DNA from 2 places in the Cupriavidus sp. 01T418 genome. Region 2 is predicted to be linked to the other one. Evidence: predicted binding sites of a transcription regulator. Region 2 holds the regulator's gene; the other holds the start of a gene.
What was found. The regulator HrcA, encoded in region 2, represses chaperone genes, less so after heat shock. The targets are predictions, from matches to a motif close to TTAGCACTCNNNNNNNNNGAGTGCTAA.
Positions count from the first base shown of each region.

Region 1: the regulator HrcA is predicted to act here: its motif matches at 4,011-4,037, upstream of groES (co-chaperone GroES).

Region 1 covers NZ_JBFTQG010000006.1:138,031-157,470, reverse strand. Annotated here, with positions in the region: gene AC1DQ3_RS09500 (vWA domain-containing protein) at 1-160, shown strand, start outside; gene AC1DQ3_RS09495 (methyltransferase family protein) at 209-874, shown strand; gene AC1DQ3_RS09490 (metallophosphoesterase) at 1,031-1,819, shown strand; gene groL (chaperonin GroEL) at 1,945-3,588, opposite strand; gene groES (co-chaperone GroES) at 3,629-3,919, opposite strand; gene AC1DQ3_RS09475 (Crp/Fnr family transcriptional regulator) at 5,040-5,732, shown strand; gene AC1DQ3_RS09470 (AMP-binding protein) at 5,750-7,405, opposite strand; gene AC1DQ3_RS09465 (nitroreductase) at 7,705-8,430, shown strand; gene AC1DQ3_RS09460 (SDR family NAD(P)-dependent oxidoreductase) at 8,520-9,284, shown strand; gene AC1DQ3_RS09455 (acetyl-CoA C-acyltransferase) at 9,314-10,501, shown strand; partial or broken gene AC1DQ3_RS09450 (LysR family transcriptional regulator) at 10,605-10,916, shown strand; gene AC1DQ3_RS09445 (cupin domain-containing protein) at 11,238-11,705, shown strand; partial or broken gene AC1DQ3_RS09440 (transposase) at 11,758-12,126, opposite strand; gene AC1DQ3_RS09435 (isocitrate lyase) at 12,475-14,055, shown strand; gene AC1DQ3_RS09430 (acyl-CoA dehydrogenase C-terminal domain-containing protein) at 14,458-16,236, opposite strand; gene AC1DQ3_RS09425 (acetyl-CoA C-acyltransferase) at 16,398-17,582, opposite strand; gene AC1DQ3_RS09420 (3-(methylthio)propionyl-CoA ligase) at 17,641-19,266, opposite strand; gene AC1DQ3_RS09415 (2-hydroxychromene-2-carboxylate isomerase) at 19,318-19,440, opposite strand, start outside.
Region 2 covers NZ_JBFTQG010000002.1:281,240-293,207, forward strand. Annotated here, with positions in the region: gene glnE (bifunctional [glutamate--ammonia ligase]-adenylyl-L-tyrosine phosphorylase/[glutamate--ammonia-ligase] adenylyltransferase) at 1-62, shown strand, start outside; gene rrtA (rhombosortase) at 59-685, shown strand; gene AC1DQ3_RS03390 (S8 family peptidase) at 759-2,444, opposite strand; gene AC1DQ3_RS03395 (hypothetical protein) at 2,724-3,161, opposite strand; gene recN (DNA repair protein RecN) at 3,216-4,937, opposite strand; gene AC1DQ3_RS03405 (NAD kinase) at 4,972-5,889, opposite strand; gene hrcA (heat-inducible transcriptional repressor HrcA) at 6,004-7,044, shown strand; gene hemH (ferrochelatase) at 7,157-8,272, shown strand; gene AC1DQ3_RS03420 (RNA-binding S4 domain-containing protein) at 8,306-8,701, shown strand; gene grpE (nucleotide exchange factor GrpE) at 9,181-9,738, shown strand; gene AC1DQ3_RS03430 (thioredoxin family protein) at 9,829-10,263, shown strand; gene AC1DQ3_RS03435 (DUF1841 family protein) at 10,364-10,795, opposite strand; gene AC1DQ3_RS03440 (DMT family transporter) at 10,938-11,879, shown strand; gene AC1DQ3_RS03445 (malonic semialdehyde reductase) at 11,964-11,968, shown strand, end outside.

The sequences.
Region 1 (19,440 bases), on a different contig from region 2:
CTTTGACGCAGACCTGCTCAAGAACATGGCTAACACGACGGATGCCAAGCTGTATAACAACAAACAACCGGCCGGCGTCTATTGCTACGCCGCCAACATCAACGGTCTCAAGCCATGCTTTTCAAAGCTGGCCTCGGAGATCCTGCGAATTTCCAAGTAAAGAGTCCAGCGTGAATTGACCATAAGAGTCGCGAATCTTGGAGGCACTATGTTCGACAATCAGTCGGTGGAGGCTGGGGTACCGGGGCTGTTAATTCGGCGCGTTTCCAAAGTGGCGCTAGAGGTGTGCCTGCGACTCGCCACCGCGTTGTTGTTCGCTGTCTTCGCCTATGCCGCATACAGACACTGGCGTGCCGACCCGACCCGCATCACGCTGCTCCTGCTGGTGGTGGCCGAATGCCTGACCGTCGGCCTGTCGCTGGTAGCGCGCGTGCCGACCCGGCGTGACTGGAATCCAGTCGCCATACTCTGCTCGCTGTTTGCCACCTACTATTTCCTCGCGATTCAACTCTCACCAGGCGTGCGGATTGTGCCAGAATGGATCGGCGCCGCGTTGCAGATCTCGGGGATTGCGTGGCAGATCTTCGCGAAGGTGACGCTGCGCTACTCGTTCGGGCTTTTGCCAGCCAATCGCGGGATTGTGTCGAGCGGTGCATACCGGGTCGTACGGCATCCGATCTATCTCGGCTACCTCGTTGCCGACATTGGCTTCCTGCTTGCGAACTTCGGACTGCAAAACGTGCTGGTCTACGCTGGACAATTCGTACTGCAGGGTGGCCGTATCACCCTTGAAGAGAAGCTTCTGTCCGACGATCCCGAGTACCGGGCGTATCGGGACAAGGTACGCTTTCGCGTATTACCGGGATTCTTCTGATCCTGCTGGCAGTCCTTGCGGGCCTCCTGACCGGGACCAGCACCCCGCCGTATCCAACCCGTCCATGGCGGCCCGGCCTTGACCGACCCCACTCTTTTCTGAAGAATCCATGCATGACCGTGCCCTGAAGCGGCGCACGGACCGCATGGAGCCCTCATGAAGATCCGCATCCTCAGCGACCTGCACCTCGAGCACGATACACCGGCGTCGGTCCCTTCCTGCCCCGCCGACCTGACCGTGCTGGCCGGCGATATCGCCAACGGCCGCGCCGGCGTCGACTGGGCCGCGCGCACCTTTTCGGAGCCGGTGGTCTATGTGCCGGGCAATCACGAGTACTACGAGAACGCCTTCGAGCCGGTCGATGCGGCCATGGCCGAGGCCGCCGAAGAGGCGCCGCACATACACGTGCTCAATGACGCCGTGGCCTATTTCGATGGCCTGGCGGGCGGGCCGGTCCGCGTGATCGGCACCACCTGGTGGACCGATTACGCGCTGTTCGGCGCCGCCCGGCGCGAGGAGTCGATGCTGGCCTGCGCCGGCGTGATGGTGGACCACCGCCTGATCGAGATCGCCAACGGGGATGGCCAGCGGCGCCGCTTCACCACCGCCGATGCACTGGCGCGGCATGAAGCGGCCAGCGCGTGGCTGGCCGCGCAACTCGCCGTGCCCTTCGACGGCAAGACGGTGGTGGTGACCCACCACGCGCCCGATCTTGGCAGCCTGGACCCGCGCTTTTCCCACGACCTGGTCTCCAGCGGCTTTATCTCGCGCCGGCCGGACCTGGTCGCGCAGGCCGACCTGTGGATCCACGGGCATACGCACACCAGGTTCGACTACCGGCTCGATGATGCGCGGGTGGTGTGCAACCCGCGTGGCTACGTGCGACGCAAGACAGGCGAACCAGAGAACCCCGCCTTCGACTGGTGCTTCACGGTGGAACTTTAAGCCAGCCGCCGCCGACGCCAGGCGCGGCAACGCATGCTCCAGGCAAAAACCCCCGCCGGCTCGCGCCAGCGGGGGTTTTTGCTTACTACAGGTACAGCAGGCTGCCGTTTGGCAGGCCGGCAGATTTACATCATGCCGTCCATGCCGCCCATGCCACCCATGCCACCCGGCATTGCCGGAGCCGAGTCGTCCTTCGGCATTTCTGCAACTGCGCAGTCGGTGGTCAGCATCAGCGAAGCGACCGAAGCGGCGTTCTGCAGCGCGGTGCGGGTCACCTTGGTCGGGTCCAGCACGCCCATTTCCACCAGGTCACCGTACTCGCCGGTGGCGGCGTTGTAGCCGTAGTTGCCCTTGCCGTCGATGACCTTGGCCACGACGACCGAGGCTTCTTCACCAGCGTTCAGCACGATCTGGCGCAGCGGCTCTTCCATGGCGCGCAGCACGATCTTGATGCCGGCGTCCTGGTCGGGGTTGTCGCCGGTCAGGTTGGCGATGGCAGCGCGAGCGCGCAGCAGGGCCACACCGCCGCCGGGGACAATACCTTCTTCCACGGCTGCGCGGGTTGCGTGGAGTGCATCTTCCACACGTGCCTTCTTTTCCTTCATTTCGACTTCGGTGGCTGCGCCAACCTTGATCACTGCAACACCGCCGGCCAGCTTGGCCACGCGTTCCTGCAGCTTTTCACGGTCGTAGTCCGAGGTCGCTTCTTCGATCTGGGCACGGATCTGCTTCACGCGTGCTTCGATCGAGGCTGCGTCGCCGGCGCCGTCGATGATGATGGTGTTTTCCTTGCCGATCTCGATGCGCTTGGCTTGACCCAGTTCCTGCAGGGTTGCCTTTTCCAGCGTCAGGCCGATTTCTTCAGCGATCACTGCACCGCCGGTCAGGATGGCGATGTCTTCCAGCATGGCCTTGCGGCGGTCGCCGAAGCCCGGAGCCTTGACGGCAGCGGTCTTCAGGATGCCACGGATGTTGTTCACCACCAGGGTCGCCAGGGCTTCGCCTTCGACGTCTTCAGCGATGATCAGCAGCGGGCGGCCCGACTTGGCCACTTGCTCCAGCACCGGCAGCAGGTCGCGGATGTTCGAGATCTTCTTGTCGAACAGCAGCACGTACGGGTTGTCGAGGACGACAACTTGCTTTTCCGGGTTGTTGATGAAGTACGGCGACAGGTAGCCGCGGTCGAACTGCATGCCTTCCACGACTTCCAGCTCGTCGGCCAGCGACTTGCCGTCTTCCACGGTGATCACGCCTTCCTTGCCGACCTTGTCCATCGCTTCAGCGATCAGCTTGCCGATCACTTCGTCGCTGTTGGCGGAGATCGAGCCAACTTGGGCGATTTCCTTGCTGGTGGTGGTGGTCTTGGTCAGCTTCTTCAGCTCTTCGACCGCGTTCACCACAGCCTTGTCGATGCCGCGCTTCAGGTCCATCGGGTTCATGCCGGCGGCAACGTACTTCATGCCTTCGCGCACGATCGACTGGGCCAGCACGGTTGCGGTGGTGGTACCGTCACCGGCGTTGTCGCTGGTCTTGGAAGCCACTTCCTTGACCATCTGCGCGCCCATGTTCTGCAGCTTGTCCTTCAGCTCGATTTCCTTGGCCACGGACACACCGTCCTTGGTCACGGTCGGGCCGCCGAAGCTGCGCTCCAGCACAACGTTACGACCCTTCGGGCCCAGGGTAACCTTGACTGCGTTGGCGAGAATGTTCACGCCTTCGACCATCTTGGCACGGGCGGCGTCGCCGAATACTACGTCTTTAGCTGCCATGTTCTGAATCTCCTAAATCTGTACGAATGGAATGCGTGGATTACTTGTTCACCACAGCCATGATGTCTTCTTCACGCATGACCAGCAGTTCATCGCCGTCCACCTTCACGGCCTGGCCGGCATACTTGCCGAACAGCACGCGGTCACCCACCTTGACGTCGAGCGCGATCAAGGCACCCTTGTCATCCTTCTTGCCGGGGCCCACGGCCAGCACTTCACCTTGATCAGGCTTTTCGGCAGCGTTGTCGGGAATCACGATGCCGGATGCGGTCTTGGTTTCATTGTCCAGACGCTTCACGATCACGCGGTCGTGCAAAGGACGCAGATTCATACGGACTCCTTGGTACAAAAGTGATTTTAGGTTCACAAAAATGACCGCCAGCACTGACGGCCAGCAGAATTGGTGCGCCGGACGAGGCCTGTTAGCACTCATGCCCGACGAGTGCTAATTATAGGGACGGGGGGTTGCGTTTTCAAGTCAACGACTTGATACGTGTTTACCCTCAAGCCGTGTTTACTGTCGCTGGTGTCGAGATTCATTCAACTTTGAACTTTGTTCACTTAACTTTGAACTCCTCAGGGCATTGGCGGCAAGTCCGTGGCCGACAACTCATTAAAAATCAATAGGTTGCATCCACGTACGCACTCGTTGCGCGAGGGTCAACCCAGCGCCACCGGCGCGAGCCGACGGAGTCGCAAAAAGGTCAGCACGGCAAGCCGGTTGCGCCCGAAGTTCATCGGGCAGGTGGGCAAAACGCCCTTGGTGTAGTCGGCAAAGCCAGGCAAGCCAACCGATAAAGGCCACAGCGCTCGAAAAAGTCAACAGTAAGTCGCTCTGAAATCGGGCCGACGTTCCAGCCATGCTGGGCTCAGCAGGTGTCCGAGAATTCTGCGACTCCGAACCGGCATTCTCGGACCCCTGGAGGCGAAGTCGCCGGTCCTCTGCCGCCCTCGTGCCATAGCGTGATGACGAGGCATCTTCTCTCTCGGCGTAGTGGCGCTTGTCATCCACCTCGATGATCGGGAAGTAGAAGCAATTCCATGCGTTGACGGACCAATGCCGGGTTGAATTCGCGCAGAGCAGCAGCCTTGGTGCCGAAGTGCAAGTGGACCCGCGGAATCAGCGCAGAAAGGTCGAGCCTGAGCAGTGGAACGAATTGCTTGGAGTAAGAGTCTGGAAACGGGCGTACTCACCTTCTGTACCGGACGCTCGTGAGAAGAGGAACCTTCGGTTGCTTTGGCCGATGATCCACCTTTTTGCCGACCTGACGGCGGACGGCTCTTCCCGGCCATCTACCGACATTGGCCCACGCCATCAAGTGCTCGGTCGAACGTCGGCTGCTGCTCCGGACCGGACCTTCGAGCAGATATCAGCCGATCGGGTCATTGGGCAACATCGGCCGGCAAATGGTTAAACTAGAGCCTCTGGACCCTTCGAACCTAACTTGGCCATGCCCCTGTCAGTTGAGTTGCAGTGCTTCATATCGCGCTCCGCCTGGTCGGCTAATTTGACACAGGAGCAACTCGCTCGCGTCCAGAAAGATGCCTTTCAACGGTCGTATTCTGCCGGCGCCCTGGTCTGTCATCGCGGAGCCCCTGCGGATCATTGGCTAGGCGTGATCGAAGGGTTAGTCAAAGTCGATACGGTCTCGAAAGGTGGGCGGGCCACGACCTTCGCCGGCGTGCCGGCGGGTTCCTGGTTTGGCGAGGGAGCCCTATTAAAGGATGAACCTCGCCCATACTCGGTGGTAGCGCTGCGCGACAGCGAAGTCGGGTTTATTCCGCACAGCACGTTTGAGTGGCTGCTTGACAATAGCCATTCGTTCAGTCGATTTGTCATCGATCAACTCAATGCACGGTGTGGATACTACGTCGGTCTGGTTGGAAACCTCCGTTTGCAGAAAGCGTCTGCAAGAGTCGCTTTTTGTCTCGCTGAACTGTTCAATCCGCAACTCTTCGGCGTCACTGATCTGACGCTGGGTCTTTCGCAAGAAGAAATTGGACGTTTGTCCGGCCTTTCCAGGCAGAACACCAACCGGGCGCTTCACGAGCTCGCTGATGCGGGTCTTTTAACGATTGAATATGGCTCAGTTCGAATTCTTGACCTAACAGAGCTCCGAGATTTTGCGCATTCCGAAGATTGACCAGGCCGCATATGTGACTACGCGTCAGACAGCTTCGTAATGGCTTCCCGGCTGCCAGCCAGTGCTCGAAGTCGAAATTTCTGAATTTTTCCTGTGCCTGTCTTTGGCAGCGCGCCGTACACGATCCTCACAGGACACTTGTAGTGAGCGAGCCGCTCTCGACAGAACGTAATCAGCTCTCGTTCAGAAGGTGCATCGATACGCTGCCTCAATTCGACAAATGCGCAAGGCACTTCACCCCACCTGGCATCGGGCTGCGCCACCACTGCCGCGATGAGTACGGCCGGGTGCTGGTGCAATACTTCCTCCACCTCTACCGATGAAATATTTTCGCCGCCCGAAATGATGATGTCTTTGCAACGATCCGTGATCTGCATGTATCCGTCCGGGTGTACCACGGCAATATCGCCAGTGTGGAACCAGCCACCCTCGAAGGCGTTTCGCGTAGATTCCTCGTTCTTCAGATACCCTTTCATCATGACATTGCCCCGCAGCAGTATCTCTCCCTCGGTCTTTCCGTCCGCAGGAACTGACTCAAGCGTGGTTGGATTTGCTACTCGCACGGCTTCCAGTCCAGAGGCCCGATAACCTTGCCGCGCCTTCAGGCGCGCCTGCTCCTCGTTGGCCAATGCGCACCAGTCTGCCTGGATGAAGCAACTGACCGGCGTGCCGGAGGCTTCGGTGATGCCGTATACGTGCTCAACCTCGAATCCCAGCTCGCTGACAGATCTCAACACGGTTGCCGGGGGTGGGGACCCTGCCGTGCGCACGCGGACGATGCGAGGCAATGGACTACGCTCGCTGGCAGACGCGTCGGCCAATGCGGCCAGGACGATTGGCGCCGCACAAAAATGGTCGACCCCGTACTCGCGGATGGCTCGAAATATCCCTGCGGCATTGACTTTGCGCAGACAGACATGGGTGCCACCCGCTGCCGTGACTGCCCAGGCGAAGCACCAGCCGTTGGCGTGAAACATCGGTAGGGTCCAGAGATAGACCGGCCCGCGCGGCATGCCCCAATCAGTCAACTGGAGCATGCTCATAAGGTAGACCCCTCGGTGACTGACTACGACCCCTTTCGGGTCGGAGGTCGTGCCGGACGTGAAGTTCAACGCGATAGCTTCCCATTCGTCCGTGGGCCATACGCCTTTGAAGTCTGGATCACCCTCTCCAAGCAATTGCTCATAGTCGAGCTCACCTATCGATGCTGCCGGCGGCGCTTCGAGATCGGCAATGTCAATCACGAGTGGCCTGTCTGGAACTTGCTCTAGCGCGTCTGCAGCAAGGGCGGCAAATTCACGATCCACGAAAAGAACCTTACATTCCCCATGAAGCAGGATGAACCGAATGCCGTCAGCATCCAGCCTGCAGTTGATCGTGTTGAGGACAGCTCCGCTTAGCGGCACCCCGAAATGCGCCTCCACCAACGCGGGCGTATTAGGCGCAATGAGCGATACCGTGTCGCCGCGCTTGACACCTCGCCGGACGAGCGCGCTGGCCAGCCGGCGGCAGCGGCTGCGCGTCGCCGCCCAGGTCTGACGCATCTCGCCATGCACGATAGCAATATGCTCCGGAAATAAATCGGCGCATCGATCCAGTGAGTGCAGCGGTGTCAGCGGCACATGGTTGGCTTCGTTTCGATCGAGTCCGCGCTCGTAGATTTGGGTGGGCATGTCGTGTCTCCTCGTCTGATGTGAAAGTGTCCCGGATACAAGCGGTGCCACAGTGCAACCCCTGAATCGGAACGCTCGAACCTTGCGCTACCCCATCCAATCTAAACGTTGTGCTGGCCCGGAACTGTCCCGAACAAGACACTCCTTCGGTTCGTAGAGACGATCGGCTACCGGATGCCGATTGTCATGTTCGAGACAACATGTCCCGTTCTGCCCCGCTAGTCTTGTTCGCAAAGGCAATGCTGCCGCTCAAGGGAGTTGCCTGGGTTTGCCGACCGTGGAGACAAATGGAGTGACAGATGAAGAGAAGGGACACACCACCGGCGATGGATGCCGATGCGCTGCGCAAGGCCATCGAATGGGCGATCCTATCGCGTCGCAGCGTCAGGGCGTTTCTGCCCACGCCGGTTCCTCGAGAGACGGTGGAATCGATATTGGACATTGCGCGGTTTGCCGCCACAGGCGTCAACATCCAGCCTTGGCGCGTACACGTCGTCACGGGGCACGCCAAAGACCGCATCTGCGCTGCGATCCAGCGGGTTAATGACGATTCGGCCTTAGACGAGACATGCGCGGACGAATGGGACTACTACCCGCGCGAATGGATATCGCCATACCTTGAAAGAAAACGCGCTGTCGGTTGGACGCTATATGGGTTGCTTGGAATCGAAAAGGGCGACAAGGAACGAATGCAGGCCCAGCACAGCCGCAACTATCAATTCTTTGACGCGCCCATCGGCCTGTTCTTCACAATCGACCGCGTCATGCAGCAGGGTAGCCTGCTCGACTACGGGATGTTCCTGCAAAACATCATGATCGCCGCTCGTGCCCATGGCTTGAGCACATGCCCTCAAGCGGCATTTATGAAGTACCACAAAGTAATTTCGGAGCAACTCCGACTGGAGAAAACTGAGAGGTTCGTTGTCGGCATGAGTCTTGGATTTGCGGACGCCTCATGCATCGAGAACACCCTCGTTACGGAAAGAGCGGAGGTTGGCTCGTTCACCACGTTTTATTCGGATTAGCGGTGCGCTTGGGAAGCGGACGCCAGACGCCAGTCAGGGGCCCGCGTACCGAATGCATTAGCGGAGCGTCATATGAAAGGAAAACGGACATGCAGATCAGAGACAACGTTTTTGTAGTGACTGGGGCCGGTTCCGGCCTGGGAGCGGCCACGGCGAAGATGATCGTCGAGCGGGGCGGCAAGGTGGTCCTGGCGGACGTCAACCCCGAGGCAGGTGAGACCATCACCGCACAGCTAGGGCCAAATGCCCGATTCGTTGCCACCGACGTCGCCAGCGAACACAGCGCCCGGGCAGCTTTTGCAGCGGCCACGGAAATGGGACACCTCAGGGGACTCGTCAATTGCGCAGGCGTTGCGCCGGCGGAAAAGGTCATCGGCCGTGAAGGAACCCACAAGCTGGACGCGTTCGCCCGGACGATCAATATCAACTTGGTTGGTACTTTCAACATGACCCGCATTGCGGCGGAGATGATGAGTGCCTGCCCCCCAAAGACCTCCGGCGAGCGCGGCGTCATCATCTGCACAGCGTCGGTGGCCGCGTTTGAGGGGCAGGTGGGGCAGGCAGCCTACGCCGCTTCCAAAGGCGGCGTTGTCGCGATGACGTTGCCACTCGCGCGGGAACTCTCGCGCTGCGGCATCCGGGTTATGACAGTTGCTCCAGGCATCATGGAAACCCCCATGTTGCTCGGCATGGCCGCTGAAGTACAGGAGGCGCTCGGCAAAACGGTGCCGTTTCCAGCCCGGATGGGCAAGCCAGCCGAATACGCCGCTCTGGTGGAGCACATCCTCTTGAATGAATACCTGAACGGCGAGGTCATCCGCCTCGACGGCGCCATCCGTATGGCCGCCAAATAAACCGCATCCATTTTTTCAGCGAATAAGCAATGTCCAAAGATCCCGTAGTTATCGTATCTGTCGCCCGTACCCCTATTGGCAGCTTCCAGGGGGATCTCTCCAGTTGCACAGCGCCGCAGCTCGGTGCCGTTGCGGTAAAGGCCGCTATCCAGCGCGCTGGCGTTAGCGCCGACGAGGTGCAGGAACTCATCCTGGGTTGTGTGCTGCCTGCGGGCCTCGGCCAGGCCCCGGCGCGCCAGGCGGCCATCGGCGCCGGGCTACCCCTCTCGGTGGTCTGCTCCACTGTCAACAAAGTGTGCGGTTCCGGCATGAAAGCCGCCATGCTGGCCCATGATGTCCTGATGGCCAGCAGCAACGAGGTCATTGTTGCGGGTGGCATGGAGTCCATGACAAACGCTCCCTACTTCATCCCGAAGGCACGAGGGGGCTTCCGCCTTGGTCACGGACAGATTCTCGACCATATGTCCTTCGACGGCCTGGAAGATGCTTATTTCGATCGCGGCCGTCAAATGGGCATTTTCGCTGAAGAGTGCGCCAAGTCTTACGGCTTTTCTCGAGAAGATCAGGATGCCTACGCAATAAAGTCAACCACACGAGCCCAAGCCGCTATTCGGTCCGGTGCCTTCGCGTGGGAGGTCACCCCCGTGATGACCTCCAGCAAAAAAGGCGATGTTCTGGTGGAGCACGATGAGCAGCCGGGCAAAGCCAAACTGGACAAGATCACCAGTCTGAAACCCGCTTTCAAGACCGATGGCACAGTAACGGCGGCTAACTCCAGTTCGATTTCCGATGGTGCCGCCGCGCTGGTGCTGATGCGCCTCTCAAGTGCCGAGAGACTTGGGATCAAGCCTCTGGCCGCTATCGTCGGGCACGCCACCCACGCTCAAGAGCCGAGACTGTTTACCACCGCTCCCGCGGGCGCGATAGAGAAACTACTGTCCAGGATTGGATGGGGGACGTCCAGCGTAGATTTGTGGGAAATCAACGAGGCATTTGCAGTCGCCGTGATGGCTGCCATGCGGGACATGGCGCTCGATCACGACAAGGTCAACATACACGGCGGCGCCTGCGCCATCGGTCACCCTATCGGCGCTTCCGGAGCACGCATTCTAGTCACCTTGCTTGCGGCCCTCAGATTAACGGGCGGAAAGCGCGGAATTGCCAGCCTTTGCATCGGCGGTGGCGAAGCCACTGCCATCGCCATCGAGATGATTTAACGTAAGCGTCGGTCAGCCGGCGCACACTGTCACGCCTGCAAAGGGATGTAGCGATAGGTCATTTATCGCGCTTCGCCGGTTGGACTCGCATCGGGAGCTCTGCATGGACATACTTCAAGACATGCGCGTCTTTGTGCGCGTCGTCGAAGCCGGGAGCTTCACGGCGGTGGCGAACGGCATGGACACCACTCCTGGCCAGGCCTCACGCGCCGTTTCGGATCTGGAAGCACACCTTCGAACCCGACTGCTCAACAGGACCACACGACGCATCGCGCTGACTGAAGCTGGTGAGCGATATTACGATCATTGCATGCAGATTCTGGCACTGATCGAACAGGCTGAGGCGGAGGCTGGTGACGCACATGCGCGTCCGTTTGGGAAACTGAGGGTTCGAACTCCCGTCGGGTTTGGACAGAGTGATATGGCGGGGGGGGGCTCGAGTGGCCGTAAAGGGCACCGATTGCTCGCCGGCCAGCTTGATTGGTCGAATGGCGGTTGCACCTTCGAAGCAGCCGTTGCGGTGGCGCGATCTCGAACGGCAGTTCAGGGTCGGGAACCGCCAGCCAGAGCCGCTGAATCTCCTTCGGGTGGCCCCCTTTCGGCGAGCGATTGATTCAGTGCTCGCGGGTTTCCCCTCAATTCTGGGCGCGGATCGCGGTGAGACAATCCCGCCGTATCGCACGAATTAAGCATCGTAGCGATCCAATGCTCGCAGACCAACCGAAGGGAGATGAATATGCATCGCTTTGTCGCTCTTTCCGCTGTCCCAATCGCTTTTGCCTGTGGCTACCTTACAGCCCATACGGGACTGCCGCCGGCCCACGCGCAAATCCCGCCCGCCACATTGGCGCCGCAGATCATCAACTTGGTCGCCATGAGCAATGAAGACATCGGACCGCAGGTTCCCAATATGGGCACGCTACGTACGAAAGGGCTGGTGGCGACGCCACAAGGGACCGTTGCAGTGCAATCGGGCAACGTTCCGAAGCACTACCACACCAGCGCCGACGAGATCCAGTATGTCATTTCAGGAAAGGGCACATTCTGGCTGGGCAGTGAACAGCGCGAGGTCGGCCCGGGCGACCTGATTATCATTCCAAAGGGTGTCGCGCACGCGGGTTCGATCGCAACCAGCGGCGATTTCAAGGCGCTGGCAATCAAGTTGCCGCCGCAGGCTGCCGGGGATACCCATATGCTTCCCTGAAACATCAACGCACTGAAGGCAGAAACTCTGGCTCCCCCAAGAGGCCAGCTTGTTATCGCCCCCCTGTTCCCTCCAGCCGTGTCCTGGCGGCCAGTTGCTGCCGCCCAACCCGCCCCACAATGGCCGGCTCGATGACGATCATCGGCGCACCGCAGTGCCGGCAGACGAAGACCGCAGGGATAGCAACCCCGGGAGCGTCGGGCTGGGTGTCGGCCTCAGGCATGACGTCCAGCAGTTCACGGGCCTTGGCGAGACTGGCGCGGCGCACCGGGTTGGCGAGCAGGCCGTAGTGACGGATGCGATGGAAGCCGGCGGGCAGCACATGGAGCAGGAAGCGGCGCATGAACTCGCCGGTTTCGAGCGTCATGATCTTGTGGCGGGTGCGTCCCTTTGCGCGGTAGTCCTTCCAGCGGAAGGTGACACCGCGTTCATCGAAGGCGTCGTTCGACAGACGTCTACAAAATCCCCCAACTATCGTTGCGCAAGCCATCTGTGCTTGCCGTTACTTCTAACAACTGAAAGCGCTTTTCACATTGTGGAATTCCATCCGAATTTCCGCAGCGTTTTGTTTTCGTTCCTCGAAAACGCGTTCCACATCACGAAATTCATTGCCTATCTCATTGAAAAATAAGGATAAACAAACTCTTATGTCTTATATAAGACTCCACCGTGATGCGCCAGAGGCGCCATACAATGATTCCACGCTGCTTGCTTCGACATTCGTAGCGGCACACGCAACCCTTTCTTCAAACGCGCTTAGGAATATCGTATGGCCCAGTATCAAGACGACATCAAGGCAGTTGCTGGTTTGAAAGAGAACCACGGCAGCGCATGGAATGCCATCAACCCCGAGTATGCCGCCCGCATGCGTGCCCAGAACAAGTTCAAAACGGGCCTGGACATCGCCAAGTACACCGCCAGGATCATGCGCGCCGACATGGCCGCCTACGATGCCGACTCGTCCAAGTACACCCAGTCGCTGGGTTGCTGGCACGGCTTCATCGGCCAGCAGAAAATGATCTCCATCAAGAAGCACTTCAACAGCACCGACCGCCGCTACCTTTACCTGTCCGGCTGGATGGTGGCCGCGCTGCGCTCCGAGTTCGGCCCGCTGCCGGACCAGTCGATGCATGAAAAAACCTCCGTCAGCGCGCTGATCCGCGAGCTGTACACCTTCCTGCGCCAGGCCGACGCCCGTGAACTGGGCGGCCTGTTCCGCGAACTGGATGCTGCCCAAGGACCTGCCAAGGCCGCCATCCAGGAAAAAATCGACAACCACGTCACCCACGTTGTGCCCATCATCGCGGACATCGACGCGGGTTTCGGCAACGCCGAAGCAACGTACCTGCTGGCCAAGCAGTTCATCGAAGCGGGCGCATGCTGCATTCAGATCGAAAACCAGGTGTCCGACGAGAAGCAGTGCGGCCACCAGGATGGCAAGGTCACCGTGCCGCACGAGGACTTCCTGGCCAAGATCCGCGCCATCCGCTACGCCTTCCTGGAACTGGGCGTGGATGACGGCATCATCGTGGCCCGTACCGACTCGCTGGGAGCTGGCCTGACCAAGCAGATCGCCGTGACCAACACGACGGGCGACCTGGGCGATCAATACAATGCCTTCCTCGATTGCGAGGAATTGTCGGCCGACGAGCTGGGCAATGGTGACGTCATCATCAAGCGCGACGGCAAGCTGCTGCGCCCCAAGCGCCTGCCTAGCAACCTGTTCCAGTTCCGCGCCGGCACGGGCGAAGCGCGCTGCGTACTGGATTGCGTCACCGCACTGCAAAACGGCGCCGACCTGCTGTGGATCGAGACCGAAAAGCCGCATATCGCCCAAATCGGCGGCATGGTCAGCGAGATTCGCAAAGTCATCCCGAATGCCAAGCTGGTGTACAACAACAGCCCATCCTTCAACTGGACCCTGAATTTCCGCCAGCAGGTGTATGACGCGATGAAGGCCGCGGGCAAGGATGTGTCGGCATACGAGCGCACCCAACTGATGAGCGTGGAATACGATCAGACCGAACTGGCGAAGCTTGCCGACGAACAGATCCGGACCTTCCAGGCCGACGCGTCGCGCGAAGCAGGTATCTTCCACCATCTGATTACGCTGCCGACCTACCACACCGCCGCACTGTCGACCGACAACCTGGCCAAGGAATACTTCGGCGACCAGGGCATGCTGGGTTACGTGGCTGGCGTGCAGCGCAAGGAAATCCGCCAGGGCATCGCCTGCGTCAAGCACCAGAACATGTCCGGCTCGGACATCGGCGACGATCACAAGGAGTATTTCAGCGGCGAAGCGGCCCTGAAAGCGGCGGGTAAAGACAACACCATGAACCAGTTCTGATACCAGTAAAACCCCCAGGCAAAACGCCAACCCATAACGGGTTGGCGTTTTTTTTCCGCCGAGATGGCTCGCGGGGGGGCCTCATCGAACGATTTCTTGCGCGCCTACATGCGGAAACTGTACGTGTGGCTCGGTAGAGAACGACGGGCGGTGGATTCGCAGACGGCGATTCGATGAAGAAGCCTTGCGTGGCACCGGCACGCGTCGGGACCGCTTCGAGCAATCCGGAGCCGCCGCTTTTGAATTGGGCAGAGACGTTCGCAAAACTCGACCAAGGGTCTGGAGAAGGTCGAAAATGGGCAATCTGCTACAACGGGCGAACGGATCGGCTGGCTCATCGAGTTGCGCCACCGTTTGGTTTGCCAGAATACATTCTGCTCGCAGTACCACGGTGAACCGGCATCACAGCAACTCGACATCTGCCTCCATCACCACTGCCGCCCCCGCGCGAATCTCGGCGCACAATGCCAGTGTTTCCGGAAGCAGACGCTGGTAGTAGAAACGTGCAGTCGACAGCTTCGCGGTGTAGATCGGATCGCCAGACTCGAGCTTGCCCAGGGCAATCGCCGCCGCGCGAGCCCACATCCAGGCGAGCACCAGGTGTCCAAGCAGACGCAGGAATGGTGCAGCGGCAGCGCCTGCCGTGTGCGTGTTGCCCGTCGCATCCGAGAAGATGTCCCTGGTAGTGGCCTCCACTTCGCGGATCAAGTCACCCAGGGGTTGCGTGAATGCCTTGAGCGCGTCTACGCCGCCATGCTCGTCGACGAACGCCGAGACCACCTGCAGGAACTTCGCCAGGCGCCGGCCCTCGTCCGCAAGCACTTTCCGGCCCAACAGATCCATCGCCTGTACGCCGTTTGTTCCCTCATACAGGCCGACGATCCTCACGTCCCGCAGATGCTGCTCTACGCCGTTGTCCCGGATGTACCCATGCCCACCATAAACCTGCATGGCGAGTAGTGTCGATTCAACGGCGACATCGCTTGCCATAGCCTTCAACACCGGCGTCATCAGCCCGAGAAAATCAGTCGCCTGCTCGCGCACCATGGGATCCGGATGGATGCGTTGCATGTCACTCAACTGAGCCGTCCACAATGCGACGGCGCGCAGCCCTTCGACGTACGCTTTCTGCGTCAACAACATGCGCCGGACATCCGGGTGCCCGACGATGGGATCTGCCGTCATATTCGCCAGATTGCCACCCGTACGACCCTGCACGCGTTCTTTTGCATAGGCCAGCGCCTTCTGATACGCAGCCTGCATGACACCGATTGCGGTAATGCCAACCATGATTCTGGCGTGGTTCATCTGTACGAACATGGCCGCCAGACCTTTGTTCGCCTCGCCAAGCAACCAGCCAATCGCGTTGTCGAAATTGAGCGTACAGGTTGAATTCCCGTGAATGCCCATTTTTTCCTCGACGTTCCCGCATGTCACGCCATTGTGGCAGGTTGGTGATCCATCCTTGCCCACCTGGAGCTTGGGGACCAGGAAGAGCGAGATGCCCTTCACGCCTTTCGGAGCATCCGGCAACCGCGCCAGGACGAGATGCACGATGTTGTCCGTCAGGTCGTGATCGCCGCCCGAGATGAAGATCTTGGTGCCCGTGATCTCATAGCCGCCGTCTCCCACGGGGACTGCACGCGTGCGCAACAAGCCGAGATCGGTTCCCGCGTGCGGCTCGGTCAGGCACATGGTGCCGGCCCATTCACCCGATGCCAGTTTTGGAAGATATTGGGCCTTCAGCTTCTCCGAGCCATTCGCCTCGATGTTGACGTACGTCGCATGTGACATACCCGGATAGGCCGCCCATCCCATGTTGGCGCCGCTCAGCATCTCGGTGACGGCGCTATCGATCACCGATGGGAATCCCTGTCCCCCATACTCCGGGCTGCAGCCAAGGCCACACCATCCGCTTTCCGAAAACTGGCGATACGCGTTCACGAACCCGGGGGGTGTAGAGACCTTTCCCTCACTGTCGAGGCGGCATCCCGCAGTGTCGCCAATGGCATTCAGTGGCGCGATCACTTCATTCGAAAAAACGCCGGCCGCATCAAGGACCTGGTTGACAACATCGACATCGAACTCCGGCTGACCGCAAGCTTTGAACACTTCCGAAACCTGGAGAAGTTCATGCAGGACGAACTGAAAATCACGAACGGGGCTTTCGTAGACTGTCATAATTTTGGCGTGCTGCTTGAGTTGAATGGGATGAAATGGCGGCAATGGTTCGTTCCGGCTTCAACCCGCCGCGCATGCCGCTCGGACTTCCTGCGCTACGCGCGATACGAACCTGCCGGGAATAGTGAAAGCGATGCAGTGTCCTGTGAAACCACCACGGCTCAGAGCACTTCAAACAGGCCGGCAGCACCCATTCCGCCGCCAACGCACATCGTGACCACAACGTAGCGTGCCCCCCGCCGCTTTCCCTCGACGAGCGCGTGACCCACCAGACGGGAGCCAGTCATGCCGAACGGATGGCCGATGGAAATCCCTCCATCATTGACGTTCAACCTCGCGGGATCGATGCCCAGCTTTTCACGACAGTAGAGCACCTGACAAGCAAAGGCTTCGTTCAGCTCCCACAGGCCAATGTCGTCCACCTTCAGCCCGTGCTGCTTCAACAGTTTGGGTACGGCGAAGACCGGGCCGATCCCCATTTCCTCGGGCGCCAGCCCGGCTACCGCGACGCCGCGATATACACCCAGCGGCGTCAGTCCCCGCCGCTCGGCAAGAGCACGCTCGACGAGCACGCACGCCGACGCACCATCGGACAACTGACTGGCGTTCCCGGCGGTGATGCATCCCCCTTCCACTACCGGCTCAAGCTTGGCCAGCCCTTCGAACGTCGTATCGGGCCTGTTACCTTCGTCCCTGTCCAACGTGACCTGCCGATGCGAGACGGCTCCGGTCTTCTTGTCGGTAATGGCCATATTGGTCGTGATCGGTACGATCTCGGCATCGAACAGGCCCTTCTCCTGTGCAATAGCCGTGCGCCTCTGGGCTTCGAACGAATAGGCGTCCTGCGCTTCCCGGCTGATGCCATACCTTTTCGCAACGATCTCCGCGGTTTCCAGCATGGGAACGTAGGCATGTTCCACGCGGTCCACGAGTTCGCGATCCACCGTGTCGCCTATCCATTTGAAAAATGGCTGCAGCACGGCAGAGATATTCTCCTGTCCTCCACCGATGACGACATCCATCCCGTCGACCATGATCTGCTTGGCGGCTGTCGCGATTGCCATGAGCCCGGAGGCGCACTGCCGGTCAATGGTCTGGCCAGACACGGTGGCTGGCAGTCCCGCTGCAAGCGCGGCCAACCTGCCGATGTTCGAGCCCGCCGTACCCGCCGCCATGGCGGTGCCGACTACCACGTCTTCCACTTCACCTGCTTCGATGCCGGCGCGCAGCACTGCGTGATGAATCACGTGTCCCATCAGGGTCGGCGACTTGATGTCATTCAGCGCCCCTCGGAACGCACGTCCGATGCCTGTACGGGCAGTCGATATAATGACGGCTTCTCTCATTTTCGGTCTCCGGGCTGATCGATGTAATGTGGCAAGGGCGGCGGCTGCGCCGCGATCTTCACGCGGTTTGCAAGACGTAATCCCCCAGCATCTCGCGCACCTTGGTTTTCAGCATTTTTCCAGTGGCACCAAGCGGAATCGCGTCGACAAACACAACGTCGTCTGGCACTTGCCACTTTGCCGCCTTCGAGACGTAGAACCGAAGCAACTCTTCGCGCGACACTTCATGGCCCAGTCGCCTCATGACGACAAGAATCGGGCGTTCATTCCACTTGGGATGGGGTACGCCGACACAGGCGGCCATCTGTACGGCCGGATGCGCCATCGCGATATTCTCGATTTCTATGGAACTGATCCATTCTCCACCGGATTTGATAACGTCCTTGCTGCGGTCCGTGATATGCATGTAGCCGTCGGGGTCGATCGTCGCGATGTCACCGGTGCGGAACCAGCCATCCTTGAGCAGCGGGCCGGCTTCCGCCTTGAAATACTCCCTGACGACCCAGTGCCCCCTGACCTCCAGTTCGCCCTGGGTTTCGCCGTCCCAGGGAGCCTCGTTGCCATCGCCGCCGATCGTGCGCATGTCGAATCCAAATGCGACGCGCCCCTGCTTGAGTCGTCGCGCCTCCTGCGCCTCGGAAGGCAACCGCGCATGGTTGTGCTTGGGCGAGCTGGCCGTGCCGGTCGGACTTGTTTCGGTCATGCCCCATGCGTGGCGTGCATCTACGCCCTTCTCCTGAAAGGCCAGAATCATGCTGGAGGTTGCCGCGGCACCTCCGATCACCGCCATCTTCAGGGTTGAAAAATCCAGGCAATTGGCTTGTACATGATCAAGCAGCATTTGCCAGACTGTCGGGACCCCGGCCGTGCGCGTAACGCCTTCCTTTTCGATCAGTTCGTAGATGGATTTGCCATCCATGGCCGGGCCAGGCAGAACCAGCTTGCAGCCAGTCAGCATTGCCACGTACGGAATGCCCCAGGCATTCACATGAAACATGGGGACGACAGGGAGAACGGCATCGAGCGCCGATATTCCGAGCGCGTCCGGGAGTGGCATGGCATACGTGTGAAGCACGGTTGACCGATGGCTATACAGGACGCCCTTCGGGCTTCCAGTCGTGCCACTTGTGTAACACATGCTCGATGCGGTGCCTTCGTCGAACACCGGCCACTCGTATTGGTCGGAGTGACCGCCAATCCAGGCTTCATAGCTCTCGAGACCGGGAATACCGCTGTCCACTGGAAGTTCTTCTGGCTCGCAAAGCATCACGTACTTGCGGATGCTGTTGCACTTCGAATGAATCGCCTTGACCAGAGGCAGGAAGGAAGCGTCGAAGCAGAGAATCCTGTCTTCCGCGTGATTTGCAATCCAGGCGATCTGGTCAGGCGGGAGCCGCGGGTTGATGGTGTGAAGCACGCGTCCCGAGCTGGAAACACCGGCGTACAACTCCAGATGCCGGTACCCGTTCCACGCCAGTGTTGCAACCCGATCCGAGAAAGAGAGCCCTGCCGCATCGATGGCATGCCCGAGCTGATGCGAGCGCCTGGCAACGTCTCGCCATGTGTACCTGTGCAGGGTCCCATCGGAGCGCCTTGTTACAATCTCTCCCTGGGCATGGTGTCGCTCCGCATGATCGATCAGCGAAGAAATCAGCAGAGGATAGTTCTGCATCAGTCCAAGCATGCTGTCTCCTTGATTATGTTCTTCTTGGTTCCTGGCTCCTGGCTCCTGGCGTCAGGCCATGAGTTCTTCCTTCACGAAATCGAGCTTGTCTTGCCCGAAGAACATCTCGCCATTGACGAATGTGGTCGGGGCACCGAAAACGCCCCGCGCCACCGCCTCCTCCGTGGTTGCCTT
Region 2 (11,968 bases):
CGCAGGTGCGCGCGCTCTGGCAGGCGGTGTTCGGCGAGCCGGCGGCGGCCGCCGGCAGATGAACCCGCCCGCGGCCGGCGCCGCGCGCTGGCCGGCCTTGCTGGGCACGCTGGCGGCGCTGGCCGCCCTGAGCGCCGCTTTCACTTTCGTACCCTGGCTGCATGCGCAGGGGCTCTACCTGCGCGACGCGGTCATGGGCCACGGCGTGGCCGGCCAATGGTGGCGGCTGTTCACGGCGATGTGGGTCCACCTCGGCTGGCAGCACTGGCTGGCCGACCTGCTGGCCGCCGTGGGCCTGATGCTGCTGATCGGGCGCGAGGCGCGTGCCGGCGCGATGCTGGCGGTGCTGGTTGCCAGCGGCGTAGCGGTCCAGCTGGCGCTGTGCCGGGTGCCGTCGGTGGGCTGGTATGGGGGGCTGTCCGGGGCGCTGCACGGGCTGGCACTGTGGGGCGGCCTGCGCCTGCTGGCCGGCAGCGGCGTGTCGCGCGTGTCTGGCGTGTTGCTTTGCCTCGGCGTGCTGGTCAAGACCTGGCTTGAGCAGTCGTGGCTCGCGCCGGTGGTATTCGATGCGCAGTGGGGCTTCGGCGTAGTGCGTATCTCGCACGCGGCTGGCGCGGTGGCCGGCCTGGCGCTGTGGCTGCTGCAGGAGTGGTGGCAGCGCCGTCACGGCCAGCCGCCCGCATAGGCGTGCCAGCGGCAGGATGAGCGGCCGAGGCGGGGCATTGCCCATTGCCCGGCCTCGGCCCAGCGCCGTTCGATCAGCGCGATTTCGCCGGCTGGCCGCGCCGTCCGAACCAGCTCAGCAGCAAGCCAAGCGCACCCAGGCCGAGGGCGAGCGGCCACGAAAGCGCACCGCCGCCACCGCCACCGTCACCCGAGGAAGGGGTGGCAGCAGGCGGGGGTGGCGGGGGTGGCTGGACGACCTGTGCGGCGGCGATGATGGCCGCGTTGGCATCGAGCAGGCCCGCGCCGCACCTGCCGGCGCCGGAGGTGGTCGTGCAAAACGTGCCTGCCGGATGGGCGCGCGCGGTACTCTTCAGGGTGGCAAGCACCTGGGCGGGTGTCAGCGCCGGATTGGTTGCGAGCATCAGCGCCACCACACCTGACACCAGCGGCGCGGCAAAGCTCGTGCCTTGGGCGTCGATGACGTTGTAGTTGCCAAGCGACGTGGTGCCGTCATTGGAGAGGGCGCGAATGAAGGACTGCGCCACCGAACACGTAGCGCCGTTGCTGCCCTGCACGACCTTGGAATTGCCGCAGCCACCGCCAGGCGCGCTCAGCGCGACCTGCGGCCCCACATTGGCATAGCTGGCGTTCTCACCGTCGTTGGCATGGGCGGTGACGGCCACCACGCCGCTGCAGTCGGCGGGCGCCTCGACCGCACCGGCGCTGTTGCCGGCGGCGGCGACCACCACCACGCCGTTGGCGGCGAGGTCGTTCACGGCCTGCTGCTCGATGCCGGAGCAGGTGCCGCCGCCCAGGCTCACGTTGACCACGCGCGCGGGAGTGGGATTGGCCGGGACATTGGGCACGGAGAGGCCGCCGGCCCACCGCATGCCGTCCACGGTGTCCGACAGCAGCGCGCCGCAGCGGCCGGATACGCGCACCGGCTGGATGCGGGCATTCCAGTCCACCCCCGCGATGTTCTGTCCGTTATTGGTGAGCGCACCGAGCGTCCCGGCTACGCTGGTGCCATGCCAGCTATTGGTGGTGGCCGTGGTGGTGGGCGTCGATTCGCCTGGACAGGTGAATCCGGCCGGCACGCCGTCGCCGGCATCGGTGGCATCGGCATCGCGGCCGTCGCCGTCGTTGGAGATGATGGGGTCGGTAATGAAGTCGTAGCCTGGCACGAGGCGGGCGGCCAGGTCCGGATGCGGCAGGTCGCCGGTATCGACCACCGCGATCACCAGGCTGCTGCTGCCGTGGGTGCGGTCCCATGCGGGCGGCAGGTTCACGCCACCCGCCACCTGGCCGGGGGTGCCGAGGTAGGTCTGGTTGAACGCGAAATCCGGATCGTTGGGCACGGTGTCGTGCAGGTGCAGCCAGCGGTCCGGCACCACCTCCGCGATGCGCGGGTCCTGGCGCAGCTTGGCGGCGGTGGCTTCGGGATCGGCGGCATGGCTGCCGGCGACGCTCAGCAATTGCAGCTTGCCGCCCATCTGGCGCTTGACCGAGAGCGCCACGCCGGTGCTTTGCTGCACACTCAGCATGCGGTCGACCTGGGCGCTGGCGGCACCGCCGCTGCTTGCGTCCTTGGTGCTGCCGTCGCGCCAGCGCACGATGAAGTTGCCACTGTAGGGCGGCGCCGGGCGCGCGGCGGGGCCGGGCGTCGCGCTGGCCGCTGCGGGTGCCGCCAGCCAGAGGGCGGCACCCAGCGCCAGCAGCAGGGCGCCGAGGCGCGTTACGCTTTTCGCGTTGCAAGACCGGTGTAGCCGTTGCTGCATGTCTACCTTCCTCTGTTAAACCCGCGTCGGACTGATCGCGGTGCAAAGACCCGGTGTTGCCATTGTCGCCTGGTCGGGCTGAGCGCCATGGCCAGCGAAAATTGATGCGCCATATTCGCCACTACAACAAACAACGCAAACTTGTGAAATGGAAATACTTCGAATTCTCTCGACGAATTACTTCTAGAAACATTACCCCGGCATCCGCAAAAAACTGTGGGATGGCGCACTCAAGTCAGGCTAATCGACTGCAAATCGACAACAACCTGCCCGCCAGCCTCAGCTTGGCGGCATGTCGCGGCCCATGGGCATGGTGCGATTCGGCTTGAGCACGCGGTCCGGTTCGGCCACTTCAATGCGCGGCGCAGCGCGCAGCGTGGCCACGGCCTGGTCGACCGTAGCATCGGCGGATGACGAAATGGCGGTGACCAGCCAGACGCCGCCCGACATGGGCCGCTTGACGACGAAGCGGATTGGCCCGGTGATTGCTTCCAGCAGGCGGTCGGCCTCTTCGGAGCCGGTCACGGGCGGGGCACTGAAGCGCACCATGATGTCGCCCACGGCGCGGTCTGCGCTGATGCTGTTGGCCGGCGGCGCATAGGGGCGCTGCTGCGCCTGGCAAGCGCTCAGTGCGAGCAGGGCCAGCAGGCCGCAGGCGGCAGTGATCAGCAGCGGGCGAGCCAGTGAGCGTGAGTGCGGCAGTTTGCCGATTGACATGGAAAGACTCCTGGATGGTTACCGGTTACCGGCCCGGTGCGGTGACGCGGGCAATCAACTGGCGGCCCGGCGCGAACGGCGCTCCCGGGCCGTGCCGGTGGCGCCGCGCGCGCCTTGCGCGAGCATCTCCTCGGCGTGCTGCACGGTGGTGGCGGTCACGGTGGTGCCGCCCAGCATGCGGGCGGTCTCGACCACGCGGCCGGCGGCGTCGAGGGCGCGGATGCGCGAGCGGGTGACCGAGCCCATGCCTTCGGGCTGGCTGGTCTCCTTGCTGACCAGCAGGTGGGCGCCGGCCTGGGCGGCGACTTGCGGCAGGTGGGTCACGCACAGCACCTGGCGGGCGCGCCCAAGCTCCTGCAGCCGGCGGCCCACCACTTCGGCCACCGCGCCGCCGATGCCGGTGTCGACCTCGTCGAAGATCAGGGTCGGGGTCGGCGCGGCCTCGCTGGTGATCACCGAAATCGCCAGGCTGATACGGGCGAGTTCGCCGCCCGAGGCCACCTTGGCGAGGGGCCGCGCGCTCACGCCGGCATGGCCGGCCACCAGGAATTCGACTTGTTCCAGGCCGTGGCTCTGCCCTTCGTCGAGCGGGTGCAGCGCCACGACGAAGCTGCCGCCCGCCATGGACAGTCCCTGCATGGCATCCGTGACCGCGGCCGACAGGCTTTCCGCCGCCACCTTGCGGGCGGCGCCGAGGTGCTGGGCGATGGTCAGGTAGGCGGCTCGGGCCGCGGCCTCGCGCGCCATCGCCTTGTTCAGGTCCTGGGCGGACTGGAGGTCGTCGAGCTGCCGGCGGCGGGCCAGCAGCTCGTCCGGCAGTTGCTCGGGCGGCATCCGGTACTTGCGCGCGGTGGTGTGCAGCGCCTGCATGCGCGCCTCCACCAGTTGCAGGCGTTCCGGGTCGAGATCGAGCCGGTCGACGTAGCGGTTGAGGGAGTGCGCGGCCTCCTCGACCTGCACCAGGGCCGGGTCCAGCGCCGCCAGCACGTCGCCCAGGGCAGGATCGACGTTCTCCAGCTGGCGCAGGCGCTGCACCACGCTGTTGAGCCCCGATAGCACCGAGCCATCGGCTTCGGACAACGCCTCCAGCGCGGCGCGGCTGCCCTCGATCAGCCCGGCGGCGTGCGAGAGCCGGTTGTATTCAGCCTGGATGTCTTCCCATTCGCCGGCTTGCGGCGCCAGCTTTTCGAGTTCGCCGACCTGCCATTCGAGCCGTTCGCGTTCGAGCTGCATCTCGCGCGAGCGGTGCTCGATGGTCTCGCGCTGGCGCACGCAGGCGCGCCACGAGCGCCAGGCCTCGGCGACCGCGCCGGCCTGGGCGGCAAGGCCGGCGTGGGCATCGAGCAGCAGGCGCTGCGCGTCCGGGCGCAACAGCAACTGGTGGGCATGCTGGCCGTGGATGTCGACCAGGCGGTCGCCGATGTCGCGCAACTGGCCCAGCGTGGCGGCGGCGCCATTGATGAAGGCCTTGCTGCGCCCGCCGGCATCGACGGTGCGGCGCAGCAGCACGGTGCCGTCGTCGCCGGTGAGGTCGTGTTCGGCCAGCCAGGCATCGAGCCCGGCGGGGGTGGCGAAAGTGGCGCTGATACTGGCCCGGGCGGCGCCTTCGCGTACCACGCCGGCGTCAGCGCGCTCACCCAGCACCAGGGCCAGCGCATCGATCAGGATCGATTTACCGGCGCCGGTCTCGCCGGTAAAGACGGTGAAGCCCGGGGAGAAGTCGAGGTCGAGCGTATCGACGATGACGAAATCGCGGATGGACAGGCTGCGCAGCATCGTGGGTTCGGTTCAGGGGCGGATCTGGGCCGGATCAGAGCCGGTTGTCTTCGCTCGGGTACTCGTGCCAGTGCAGCTTCTTGCGCAGAGTCGTGTAGTAGTTGTAGCCGATCGGGTGCAGCAGGTTGACGGTCTTGGCCGAACGGCGGACCACGATGCGATCGCCAGGCAGCAGCGAGGTCAGCGACTGCATGTCGAAGTTGACGCTGGCGTCGCGCGCCGTTGCCACTTCGATCGAGACTTCGGCGTCGTGCGGCAGGACGATCGGGCGGTTGGACAGCGCGTGTGGGGCAATCGGCACCAGCACCAGCCCCGACAGGGTGGGGTGCAGGATCGGGCCACCCGCCGACAGCGCATAGGCGGTCGAGCCGGTCGGCGTCGAGACGATCAGGCCGTCCGAACGCTGGTTGTACATGAAGTGGCCGTCCACCGAAACCGCCAGCTCGACCATGCCGGAGATGCCGGAACGGTTGACAACCACGTCGTTGAAGGCCAGCGCGGAGAAGATCACGCCATCGTCGCGCACCACCTGCGACTCCAGCAGCATGCGGGTCTCGGATTCGTGGCGGCCCGCGAGCATGTCGGGCAGTACCGATTGCACGTCTTGCAGCGGGATGTCGGTCATGAAGCCGAGGCGCCCATGGTTCACGCCGATCAACGGCACCGGGTAGCCGGCCAGCTGGCGCGCCAGGCCCAGCAGGGTGCCGTCGCCGCCCAGCACCACCGCCACATCGGCATGCTTGCCGATCTCGTCGGGCGCCAGGGTCGGATAGTCGGTCAGCCCGGTGGCCATTGCGGTCTCGCGTTCGAACACCACATCCTGGCCGTTCTTGAGGATACAGGCGGCCAGGTCTTCCAGCGGCCCCTCGATGCCGGCGGTGGCGTACCTGCCGATCAGGGCGACGGTGCGAAAGGGCGCGCGCGTGGCGCCGGGCGTAGGGAGCGAGGACATGCCGGGATTAGACCATATCGCCGCCGCCATTGTCAGCAGATCGGCACCCCCGGCCCGGCCGGAACACGGATGAGCCGCCCGAACGCGGTAAACTTGCGTAAAATCGGGAACATCATGGATGAACGTGCGAAAACGCTTCTCAAAACCCTGATCGAGCGCTACATCGCCGAGGGGCAGCCCGTGGGCTCACGGACCTTGTCGAAGTACTCCGGGCTCGATCTGTCGCCTGCCACGATCCGCAATGTGATGTCGGATCTGGAGGAGATGGGGTTTATTGCCAGTCCGCATACCTCGGCCGGGCGCATTCCGACGCCGCGCGGCTACCGCTTGTTCGTCGACACCATGCTGACCGCCCAGTCGCTGGAAGGCGCGCTCAACCTGGCCGAGCTGACGGGCAAGATCCAGGGCCAGCTGCGCGGCCAGCAGATGGGGCCGCAGCGGATGATCACCTCGGCGGCGCACACCCTGTCCAACCTGTCGCAATTTGCCGGTGTGGTAATGACGCCGCGCCGCGCCCAGGCGTTCCGCCAGGTCGAGTTCATGCGGCTCTCCGACAAGCGCATCCTGCTGATCATCGTCACGCCCGAGGGCGATGTGCAGAACCGCATCATCCAGACCGAGCTGCCATATTCCCCGTCGCAACTGGTCGAAGCCGCCAATTTCATCAATTCGCACTTTGCCGGCATGAGCTTCGACAATGTGCGCAACCACCTGCGCGGCGAACTGCAGGCGCTGCGCATGGATATGTCGCAGCTGATGCAGGCGGCGGTGGAGGCGGGCAGCAGCGCCATGGCCGAGGAGGAGGAGGACGATCACGTCTTTATTTCCGGCGAACGCAAGCTGCTCGAGGTGGAAGACCTCTCGTCCAGCATGGAGAAGCTGCGCAAGCTGTTCGACGTCTTCGAACACAAGACCGGCCTGCTCAAGCTGCTCGATGTCTCGAGCCACGCCCAGGGCGTGCAGATCTTCATCGGCGGCGAGAGCAAGCTGGTGCCGCTGGAAGACATGGCGGTCATCACCGCGCCCTACGAGGTCGACGGGCAGATCGTCGGCACCCTCGGGGTGATCGGTCCGACCCGCATGGCCTACGAACGGGTGATCCCGATCGTTGACATTACCGCGCGCCTGTTGTCCAGCGCGCTCAGCCAGAACTAGTATTGTCCTGGCCCGGTCTCACAGACTGCCTGTCCCCTTCATCCTGTCAGCTCGGCGAGACCTGGCGGCCGCGCGCCCTGTGCCCGCGCCGCCCCGCCACACCGGAAATTGCATGACGTTTACTCCCGAACCGGCCTACCAGCATGGCCAGGCGCCGCGTACGGCGATCCTGCTGATCAACCTCGGCACGCCCGATGCGCCGACGCCCAAGGCGGTCGGCAGTTATCTCAAGCAGTTCCTCTCCGATCCGCGTGTCGTGGAAATCCCGCGCGCGGCGTGGCTGCCGATCCTGTACGGCATCATCCTGCCGCTGCGTTCGCGCGCTTCCGCGATGAAGTACGAATCGATCTGGCTGCGCGAGGCGCATATGACCGGATCGCCGCTGCTGGTCCATACCGAGCGCCAGGCCCACGCCTTGCAGTTGTTGCTCAACCAGCATGGCCATGCGGTGACGGTGGCGTGCGCCATGCGATACGGCAACCCGTCGATCGCCTCGGTGCTGGAAGCGCTGCGCCGCCAGGGCACCGAACGCATCCTGTTGCTGCCGATGTACCCGCAGTACTCCGGCACCACCACGGCGACGGGTTTCGACGAGGTGTTCCGGGTGCTGAAGTCATGGCGTAACCAGCCCGAGTTGCGGCTGGTCAAGCATTTTCACGACCATCCGGCGTATATCGCGGCCCTGCACCAGCAGGTCGGGGCATACTGGGCGCAACACGGCACGCCGGATTTCGCGCGCGGCGACAAGCTGATCCTGTCATTTCACGGGGTGCCGCGCCGGACGCTGGAGCTGGGTGATCCCTACCACTGCGAATGCCTCAAGACCGGGCGCCTGCTGGGCGAGGCGCTGGGCTTGCAGCCCGGGCAGTACCAGGTCACCTTCCAGTCGCGCTTCGGCAAGGCGGAGTGGCTGCAGCCCTATACCGCGCCCACCCTGCAGGAACTGGGCAAAGTCGGCACCGGCCGGGTCGACGTGTTCTGCCCCGGCTTCCCGGCAGACTGCCTCGAAACGCTGGAGGAGATCGCCATGGAAGGGCGCTCCGAGTTCCAGATGGCTGGCGGCAAGGTATTTCACTACATTCCTTGCCTCAACGATGCGGAAAGCTGGATCGCCGGACTCGCCGAAATCGGCTTGCAGCACCTGCAAGGCTGGCCGCTGCGGCCGCCCCATCCGCATGAGCTCGAAGCCCGGCGCACGCAAGCCCAGACCCGCGGGGCGGCGGCATGACCGGCGCCTGGCCAACGACATGGAAGTGATGGCATGAACGTATCCTTCGAGGCCGATGCCCGTCTGCGCATCGATAAATGGCTGTGGTGCGCGCGCTTCTTCAAGACGCGTTCGCTGGCGGCCGAGGCGGTGGAGCGCGGCAAGGTCCAGGTCAACGGCCAGGCCTGCAAGAACTCGCGCGAGGTCAGGCCGGGCGACACGATCTTCCTGGAGGCGCACCAGCAGCGCTGGGAATTGGTGGTGAAGGGCATCGCCGGCGCGCGCGGCCCGGCAGCCGTTGCCCAGACACTGTATGCGGAAACCGAGGCCAGCGAGGCTCGCCGGCGGCAAGATGCCGAGAACAGGCGGCTTAACGTGGAACCGGCATCGCGCTTGCAGGGCCGGCCGACCAAGCGCGACCGGCGCCAGATCGACGGCGTGAAGGGGTGAGCCAGGACAAGCCGCGCAGGCGCTCGCCCGAACCCGCCCGGCCGTGTCAGCGAACGTAGGGAACGATGTAGTGCTTGAACACTGCCTTGGCACTGCCGTATTCGGTGTCTCGCGGCGTAAGGGCGCCGGAGAGGCAGATGAAGGCTGTCATCACCGATAATGCGGCTAGTAGGCAAACTGTCAGAACAGGCAGCTTATGCATGGCTAACCTTCCGGGAGTGACCTGACTTGTGATGCATCTTCGAGTCCCGTTATTTTTATCATTTTTATATGATTTCATCTTAGGGGGGGCGCTGCGGCAATGCAATATGGCCCCTATTTCGGCGCACTCCTGTTTGTAACCTTGTGTTTCACCGCACCGTCCCGGTGCACTCTTGAAAATCAGAGGCCTGCCACCACTTGCAGGCTTATATTTGCCGATTGACCAACCGGCGGCCTGCGACCAGGCAGGCCGCGTCCTTGCATTGATACGGATCGACATGGAAGAACAGAAGCAGACGCCATCCACCACGCCGCCGCCCACGCCCGCTAGCGAGGAGCTGAACACCGCCCCGGCCGGCCAGGCCGAGAACGCCGCCGCAGGCGGCGTGGCAGCCCAGTTGGCCGCGCTTGAAGCCAAGGCCAAGGAGCACTACGACATGTTCCTGCGGGCCACGGCCGAGGGCGAGAACATCCGCCGCCGTGCCCAGGAGGACGTTGCCAAGGCGCACAAGTTCGCCATCGAGAGCTTTGCCGACTACCTGCTGCCAGTGATGGACAGCCTGCAGGCTGCACTGGCCGACGGCTCCGGCGATATCGCCAAGCTGCGCGAAGGGGTCGAGTTGACGGGCCGCCAGCTCACCAGCGCCTTCGAGAAGGGCAAGATCGTCGAACTGAACCCGGTGGGCGAGAAATTCGACCCGCACCGGCACCAGGCCATCTCCGTGGTGCCCGCTCCGCAGGAGCCCAATACCGTGGTCTCGGTGCTGCAGCGCGGCTACATGATCGCCGATCGTGTACTGCGTCCGGCGCTGGTCACCGTGGCGGCGCCCAAATAAGCACAGTCCCTTTCGCTGTCCGCCCCTCTGGCCGGCACAAGCTACGCCCGGTGCCGCTGGCCCGGGCGTTTTTCATTGCCGGAGCAGCTTATGTCCATCAAGCCAGACAATGCCGCCACCCCCGCCGCCGACGCGGAGGCGCACCTGGATCACCGCGCCTTCGAGGCGTTCGGCATGCGCGAGGTCGCGGGTGACGATATCGATACCGCCATCGCCGCTGCGGGGGACGCGCTCGTCTGCGTGTTCTTCTGGGGCGTGGACTGCTTCAATTGCGAGATGGCGAAGAAGGCCATGCTGGCCAATCCCGGACCGGTGCGTGCCCTCGAACTGCACTGGCTGCACGCCAACGTCTATGCGCATCCCGAACTGGGCAAGCGCTTCGGCCTGCATGGCATCCCGGTTTTCATGTTCTTCCACAAGGGCAAGAAGCTGGGGCGGGCTACCGGCTGGCACGGCCAGGGCCAGTTTGCCGCGGCAGTGGCCAACGCCCGCCTGAAGGCCAGCGGCAAGCCATTGGCGGGCTAAGCGGCGTACCCCAGCCGGAATGGCACGGCAGCTTGCGGTTGTAGTCCGGCAGTCTCTCGCCATGGCCGGTGATTAACCTGCCACCTGACGCTAGCGCGGCCTAGCGGCTGGCGCGTCGCTGGATCGAAGCGATGTATTGCTCCGCGTCGGGCGGAAGGCCAGTGCGCTGTGCCTGCCAGAGCATTTCACCCAGGCATTCCATCACCTGGTGCTGCGCCTCGTGAGGCGAATCCAGGCGCTGGGCCAGGGCCTCATAGGCGCGGCGGATGCCCGGAGGCTGGTCGATGGAAACCTGTTCGGAGATGGACAGGTGCATGGACAGGTGCAGGAAGGGATTGGTCTGACCGCCTTCGGGGGTGTAATCCTTGGTCAGCGCGCCTTCCGTGTCGGTCAGCAGGCTGTGGTATTCGGGATGTTCGCCGATCCAGTCGACTGCGATGACTTCGAGCGGCGTCAGGACATTGCCAGCGCGCTGCTTCTGCCAGGCTTCACAGAAAAAACGGCGGACTTCTTCGCGGGAGGGATTGAACATGATGCCGCTATTGTAAACGAGCCGTCCCGTTGCTGCAGCGCAGCGCCGGCTGGCCCGCGCAGCGCTGTCCGATTCAGGCCGCCAGCCACTAGAATGCGGCGTTGCCCGGCGCCGCCGGGCTTTCCCTCTTCCGCGCGCCCCCATGTCCGCTTCCCATTCTTCCCCCGCCAGTGCCCGCCCGAGCATCCACCATGCCCGCGAGCAGTTCGCCGGCGTGCTGCTGATCGCGCTGTCGGCCAGCGCCTTCGGCGCCATGGCGATCTTCGCGCGCTTTGCCTATGCCGCCGGCGCCGACGTCTACGGCCTGCTCGCGGTGCGCTTCGTGCTGGCGGCGCTCGCGCTGGCGGTGGCGATGCGCCTGCGCGGGGTCAGCCTGCCGGGCTGGCGCAAGGTGCTGGCGCTGGCCGCCATGGGGGGCATCGGCTATGTCGGGCAGTCATTCTGCTTCTTTACCGCGCTCAACCATGCCCAGGCCAGCCTGGTTGCCTTGCTGCTCTACCTGTATCCGCTCTTCGTCACCATCCTCGCCGCCGTTTTCCTCAAGGAGCGCTTGCGTACGGCGTCCGTGATCGCGCTCGTACTCTGCTCGGTCGGGGCGGGGCTGACCGTGGGCGGCGGCCAGGGCTCCGCGCTGGGCATCGCGCTCGGCCTGGCATCGGCCGCGATCTACTCGGTCTACATCATCGTGGGCGCGCGCATTACGGCGGGTGTCAATCCCCTGGCGACCACCACCGTGGTGTGCGGTGCCGCGGCGGTGGTCTATGTCGCGGTGGGCGTGATGCGGGCGGGGGCGGGCGTGCCGCCGCAGTTCCCGCAGGGCTTCGCCGGGTGGCTGGCACTGCTGGCGATCGCATTGCTGTCGACCGTGCTGGCCATCCTGACCTTTTTCGCCGGGTTGCAGCGGCTCGGCGCGGCGCGGGCGTCGATGCTGTCCACGCTGGAGCCGGTGGTGACCGTGGTGCTGGCAGCGCTTTTGCTGGGGGAGCACGTCGGGCTGACGCAGGCGCTGGGCGGCGGGCTGATCCTCGCAGGCGTGCTGTGGCTGACGCGCAAGAGCACCAGCCAGGATGTGCAAGAGAATTGAACCCCTCGCTCAAATTGCTTGGCGGGACAAGTGCGGCGATTTCGTTACAATCCTGCTCTCACCTCTTGTTCAGGAACCGAACGCATGAA